2 regions of the Paenibacillus sp. AR247 genome follow, and region 2 is predicted to be linked to the other one. Evidence: predicted binding sites of a transcription regulator. Region 2 holds the regulator's gene; the other holds the start of a gene.
The links. The regulator CtsR, encoded in region 2, represses protease genes until heat stress. The targets are predictions, from matches to a motif close to ATGGTCAATAAAGGTCAAACA.

Region 1: clpP (ATP-dependent Clp endopeptidase proteolytic subunit ClpP) is a predicted target of CtsR. The motif match lies at 2,210-2,230, and genes of this name have one in related genera.

Annotation. Positions count from the first base shown of each region.
Region 1 covers NZ_PCZT01000020.1:39,408-42,826, forward strand. The annotation lists partial or broken gene CPT76_RS40635 (ribonucleotide reductase N-terminal alpha domain-containing protein) at 1-752, opposite strand, end outside; gene nrdI (class Ib ribonucleoside-diphosphate reductase assembly flavoprotein NrdI) at 739-1,098, opposite strand; gene clpP (ATP-dependent Clp endopeptidase proteolytic subunit ClpP) at 1,526-2,122, opposite strand; tRNA gene CPT76_RS27315 (tRNA-Arg) at 2,331-2,405, opposite strand; gene CPT76_RS27320 (sugar-binding transcriptional regulator) at 2,646-3,419, shown strand, end outside.
Region 2 covers NZ_PCZT01000003.1:58,511-61,929, forward strand. The annotation lists partial or broken gene clpC (ATP-dependent protease ATP-binding subunit ClpC) at 1-115, opposite strand, end outside; gene mcsB (protein-arginine kinase McsB) at 193-1,251, opposite strand; gene mcsA (protein-arginine kinase activator protein McsA) at 1,280-1,804, opposite strand; gene CPT76_RS03260 (CtsR family transcriptional regulator) at 1,834-2,295, opposite strand; gene CPT76_RS03265 (GNAT family N-acetyltransferase) at 2,700-3,419, opposite strand, start outside.

The DNA of each region.
Region 1 (3,419 bases), on a different contig from region 2:
ACATCCCAACCGAAAATGTTATAGTATCCGGCACCCGAGCCTTTGCGCTGGCCCATTTGGTCGGCATAGGAGAAGGCGTCCTCCATCAGCTTCAGCACCGGCATGATGCCTTTGGCCGCTCCGGCCACGCCTTTGATCGGTTCGCCGCGCCCACGCAGCTTGGACAAATTGACGGCGACGCCGCCGCCGATTTTGGACAGCTGCATGCAGGTGCCGAGCACGTAGTTGATCGAATTGAGCGAATCGTCCATTTCCAGCAGGAAGCAGGAGACCAGCTCGCCGCGACGGCTTTTGCCGGCATTGAGGAAGGTCGGGGTCGCTGGCTGCAGCCGCTGCTCGATCATCGCTTCGGCGATTCGGAGCGCTTTACCGATATTCCCTTCGCCCAAGTACAGCGCCACGATGGCGACGCGGTCCGGGTACTGCTCCAGATACTGCTTCTTGTCGTTGGTTCTCATCGCATAGTCCTTGTAGAACTTCGAGATCGCCATGTAGGACTGGAATTGGAAGTCGCTGCTCGCCGTCAGGTTGAACACGGACTCGACTTCGTCGTAGGTGTAATGCTCAAACACGTTCTCATAGTAGTCGTTGCTGATCAGGTAATCCAGCTTCTCGCGCAGGGAGCCGAACTTCATCGTATCGCGCTCCACTTCCTCCATAAAGGCGGCAACCGCCTCCCGGTCTTTTTCCAATTGAAAGTAACCGTCCGATCCGCGCTGCATAATTTCGTTGTTGAGTTCAATATGCTTCAATGCTCCGCACCCTCTCTTTGAAAATCTCCGTATCCCGTATCGTTCCCGAAAGCTCGAACTTGGTGATGACTGGCACATGGTACATCTCCGATATCGTATCCGCGCTCTTGGCGAAACGAGGCCCCCAGTTCCGGTTGCCGCTGGCCGACACGCCGCGAAGCATGCGGTTGTTCTTCGACAGAAAGTTCGACACTTTCTCGGGCACCTGCCCAAAACCCGTTGTATACGTTACGAGCACGTAAGGCTCATTCACTTGCTCCTGCTCTTCGATCGGAATGGCTCTCATGTTCAGCTTGTTGATAAAGCGTCTGACATTGCCGGTCTTGGAATCATAGACGATCAGCATGATCCTTCACTCCTGAATAATGTTCTCTGCCGTGGTCACGGGCGCAAAAAAAACGTCTATTGACGTCATTGTAGATAACCACACCACATATCGTGGTCGTTATTCTTGTGATCACAGAATGGTTCAGCTTCGCTGAAAAATTAAATTGATCTTCTTAAAATAACACCGGAATGAATGGTGTGTTGTGGGAAATTATGTTATATATACTATGCCGCTGACAATCAATATGTAGATGGTTTAAAGCGGGTATTTAGAATAATACATCAATATATTGATGTGGTCAAGCCTATGAGAATCATGTTCATGGGCGCAATTGCAGCCTGCTTGACGCCTTGAAAAACAAAAAACAGGGAGCCACCCGGCGATCCGTAAGCGGATCGATTCGGGGAGATTCCCTGTTTTTCTTCGGCTCCAAAGCCGCAAATATTTACACGCCTTGGATTGGAGTGCTTTCCAGAACTTTATCGATCAGTCCGTATTCTTGCGCTTCAGCTGCGCTCATGAAGTAGTCACGGTCGGTGTCTTTCTCGATGCGCTCCAGCGGTTGTCCGGTACGTTCGGACAGGATGCGGTTCAAGGTGTCTCGCATTTTCAGAATGCGGCGGGCGCGGATTTCGATATCCGTAGCCTGGCCTTGCGCACCCCCGAGCGGCTGGTGGATCATGATCTCACTGTTCGGCAGGCCGAAGCGTTTGCCCTTGGCGCCGGCGTTCAGCAGGAACGCGCCCATGGAAGCGGCCAAGCCTACGCAGATTGTAGATACGTCCGGTTTGATGAACTGCATTGTATCGAAAATCGCCATACCGGCCGTAATGGATCCGCCGGGGCTGTTAATGTACAAATGGATGTCTTTCTCCGGATCTTCGGCTGCGAGAAACAGCAGCTGGGCGATGATAGAATTGGCGACCACGTCATTGACTTCGGTGCCCAGGAAAATGATGCGGTCTTTCAGCAAACGGGAATAGATGTCGTAAGCCCGTTCACCGCGGTTGCTTTGTTCGACGACCATAGGAATATAACTCACGTGGAAAACCTCCCTTAATTGGCTCAAAATAGGTCATTCTATACATACTGTTACCGTATTAACCACATGATAAACAATTTCAAACAAAAAGTCAAAGAAAGTCAAACTCAAGGTAAAAAAAATAGCCATCTAATTGGCTGTGGTACGTTTGGTTAAAAACATAACGTAGAACGGTTGCCGTTCTGCGTTCTCTTCTATTGAAGAAAAATGGCGCGCCCGCGAGGAATTGAACCTCGATCTCAGGCTTCGGAGGCCTACGTCATATCCATTGGACCACGGGCGCAAAATTCAATAGCAAGAGTTATTATATGATAGCTTGCCTCAAAATGCAAGGGTTAAGTTATTAATTTTTTCGAATCAGGAAAATGCTGTATAGGAGGAAAGGCTGATGTGAATTATAGTCAGTGGACTACTTGCAACCAGCGCCATTATTGAGTAGAATAGTGGTGGGACTTAAAACGTTGACCCGGGACATTTTAGGGCCAGGGGAGAGAGGGAAGCGAAGTTGCAGGAGTGGAAAGAAATGCGGGATATATTAGAGATACAAAAGCAGCTTCTGCCTGATCTCGTGGACGTTCTCAAGACCAGATATACCATTCTTCATCAGATCAAGCTGTCGGAGCTGATCGGCCGGAGAACGCTCGCTGCATCCCTGCATATGACCGAGCGGGTGCTGCGGGCCGAGACGGATCTTCTCAAGTCCCAGGGCCTGGTTGAGATCGAGAGCTCTGGGATGAGGGTCAGCGAGGCGGGAAGCAAGCTGCTCGAACAGATGGAGCCGATGGTGAAAGTGCTGTTCGGCCTCAATGATCTTGGCGAGAAGATCCGCCAGACGTACGGCTTGCGCAAAGTCGTGGTCGTGCCCGGGGATTGCGAATCGTCGCCGCTCACGAAGCGTGACTTGGGACGCGCGGGTGCCAAAGCGCTGCTTGGCGTCATGAACCAAGGGGACACCGTAGCGGTGACTGGAGGCTCAACGCTCGCCGAAGTGGCGGAGCAGTTGACGCCGCAGGCGGCCGTACCGATGAAGAACAGCTGGTTCGTGCCAGCTAGGGGCGGACTTGGCGAAAGCGTGGAGTTTCAGGCGAACACGATCGCATCCACCATGGCCAAGCGCGTCGGCGCGCAATACCGGCTGCTGCATGTGCCGGACCTCCTGAGCGATGAAGCGTATCAGTCGCTGGTGCAGGACCGCAACATCCAGGAGATCGTGCAGGCGATCAGGCACTGCCGCATCATCATGCACGGCATCGGGGACGCGATGGAGATGACCCGCCGAAGAAGGCTGGATCCCGCC
Region 2 (3,419 bases):
TCAGTCCGAGCAAAATATGCTCCGTACCAATGTTGTTATGCCCTAAACGAACCGCTTCCTCTTGTGCCAATGCGAGCACCTTCTGCGCACGTTCCGTAAATCTTCCGAACATCATATCTCCTGCACCTCCATGAGTTTTATCATCGCTTCTCCACTTGCGTCCTTCATCGTAAAGCTGTATATCATAAAGGCTCAGCGCTTTCCGAGGGTTTCCCGGATGAGCTTCGCCCGGTAAATATCGCGTTCTTCAGTGTTCATATCGTGACCGTAGGTTTTCTGCAGGAAGCCCGGCTGGGTCATCACATTCAGTTCATTCATCACCGAAATGGACGGTCCTTCGAGAATCCCGAGGTCAACCCCAAGGCGCACGTCGGAGAGACGCTGCCCCGCCTCCTTCGAATCCATCACTTCCGCGTAGGATAAAATCCCGTAGGACCGTTTGATGCGGTCGGTAATGCGGAGTCTGGAATCGTTCATAAGCCGCGTGCGTGCATTTTTCTCATGCTCGATTATCTGCAGCACGACGCTGTGGAGGTTGTCGATGATTTCATTCTCGGTCTGTCCCAAGGTAATCTGATTCGAAATTTGGAACAGGTTACCTATTGCTTCGCTGCCTTCCCCGTAAATTCCTCTAACGGTGAGCCCAACTTGTGAAACAGCGGATAAAATCCGGTTGATCTGCTGGGTCATCACCAGCGCCGGGAGGTGCATCATGACCGAAGCCCGCAGGCCTGTGCCCACATTGGTTGGACAGCTGGTCAAGTACCCGTGCTTATCGTCAAAGGCGTAATCGATGTATGCCTCAAATTTATCGTCAATGCTCGAGGCCTTCTCCCAGGCTTGGCGGATTTGAAAACCGGGGTATAGACATTGAATGCGAAGATGGTCCTCTTCGTTAATCATAATGCTGACCGATTCGTCCTCACTGAGGATCACCGCGCCGTTCTGAGATTCATTCGCCAAATTGGGGCTGATCAAATGCTTCTCTACCAGCACCCTTTTGTCCAGCGGATCGATGTGGTCGAGCTCCACGGTATAAAAAGTTCCAAAAGACTGAAGGTGATCACTGGGAATACCCGTCAGACGTTTGAGCACTTCCTCCGACTGCTGGCGGGTGGCCAATAGCGGAAAAGGAAGATGCTGCAGGTTGCGCGCAACCCGAACCCGGCTGCTGATGACGATTTCGGAAGCATCGGCCTGGCCGCGCATCCAATCGCTCAGCGCTTTCTCGGTAAACCGGAGATTTGGCATCACGCATTCCTCCTCCTTCGAGTGAACTTTACTGTTCCGACAATTCTTTCTCAAGCGTACGGATCTGGTCGCGCAGCTTCGCAGCCTCTTCGAATTCCTCTTCGTGAATACGCTGCTTAAGCTCGAGCTTCAAGCCGTCGATTTTCCGTTTGGCTTGAATTTTGCTGCCGCCTCTCTTGGGCAGCTTGCCGACATGTACGGTACTGCCGTGAACTCTTTTGAGCAGAGGGTCCAGGCGGTTGCCGAAGTACTTATAACAGGAGCTGCAGCCGAACCGGCCGATCTTGCTGAACTGCGAGTACGTCATCCCGCACTCTTCGCATCTCAGCGATTGAGCAGCCTTGGCGCTGCTTGCCGCCCCTTTGCCGGCCATGTCAATGTCCATGAGACCAGACAGCAGGCTGTGTATAGAAAATCCGCCAGAGGTTCCGGGGATCATTTCCCCTTTCTCCCGGGCACAGGATTCGCAAAAATGAAACTCCGTCTTCTCACCATTCACAATCTTGGTAAAATGGAGAGTCGCCGGTCTCTTACCACATTCTTGGCAAAGCATACCGATGTACCTCCTTTTTCTCCGTAAGCCTATTTGCCTAACAAAGAAATCAGCATCGCCTTCATCAGCCGAGCACGTATCTCATCCCGGTAAGGAAGCTTGATCATCAGGCACTCTCTGGATATCGCGGCGCGCATAATGCTCGCTTCGCGTTTGCTAAGGATGCGTGCCTCCTCCAACTGATAGATCAGCCCTTCGGCCACGTTCTGATCGATGCGTTCCCCAATCGTTTGGTGGAGATGCGTATGAAGCGCCGAGTATTGCGGGAGTTCAATCCGTTGAATCCGGATATACCCTCCGCCACCGCGCTTGCTTTCCACAAGATAACCTTTTTCCAGCGTGAATCGTGTACTGATCACATAGTTGATCTGGGATGGAACGCATGAGAACTGATCAGCCAGATCGTTGCGCTGAATTTCAATCATTCCTTCGGGACTATCATGCAGAATACCCTTCAGATATTGTTCAATAATATCAGAGATATTACGCATTGTTCATCCTCCATTACGTTAAAACGTCAAGACCTTCATGGTCATTCGTTAGTCCGTTCGCATACCCATACCATCTTCTCTAAACTTAACCAATGGTCGTGGGCTCGAATCTGGATCTTAACCCGGTGAATATGTTATAACTGATCTAAACCTTGCGCATTCACTATTGTGAGTTCAACCGTAAACAAACATACATTTGAATTTACGTTGACTTTGACTTTCTTTGATCTAAATTATAACATATTCTCACGTTTTGCCAAGAGGGTGTATCTTCATTTTTGACGTTCTCCTTCTTTTTATACCGCCCCGATGCGAAATAACCCCCTGCAACGTATGCAGAGGGCTATTATTCTGACCGGATCCCGGCTCAATAGAATTGTACAGCAAGGTATTTTATTCCATAATTAAAAGAAGTCCATAAACAAGGTCTGTCGGGCGGGGATCCGCGCTTCCAGGATACTCACTGCCTTCGCACTGCCTGCAATTCGTCCGGATTGGTATAGTTCAGCCGGCCGTTTGAACCCCGACAGCATGACGGTCAGTGCCTGGATGTCGCAGCTAAGGATCTCTTCCTGCTGTTCTTGAGATGAATCCAATGGAGAAACCGATGCGGTTCCGTCCGATGAGAACGACCAGCTCCAAACGCCTTCATTCCAAGGTGCATACATATCCGTCAGCTGAATAGTTAGACGCTCGGATCCCCCCTCGCTGGAGGCTGTAAAAGGATAAGCTTCGACGAGTTTCTTCATATTTACGACACGGGCCATCCCATATGGAATAATCTCCTGGTTAATCCGCGGATCGGCCAAATGATATGTAAGACTGTCATCCATCGGCATGAAATTGACGATTACCTGCGTCACCATTGAATCGTGATTGGCGATATAAGTCCATAGCGCACGACGTGCCTCATCCGTGACATAAACGAGTTCATCGATGGTGAACTCCTTGTTTTCCACCTTATAAAGAACATATCCCTCCGGCGCACCTGATGCCGAATAATATACCGCGGTATGTCCATCCTCATCCAATACCGAACGGGTCCACCATTCCCGCGTCCGAACCATTAATCCATTATAACGTTTGGAAAATGCAGAATAGACCGTATCCAGAACATCCACGTC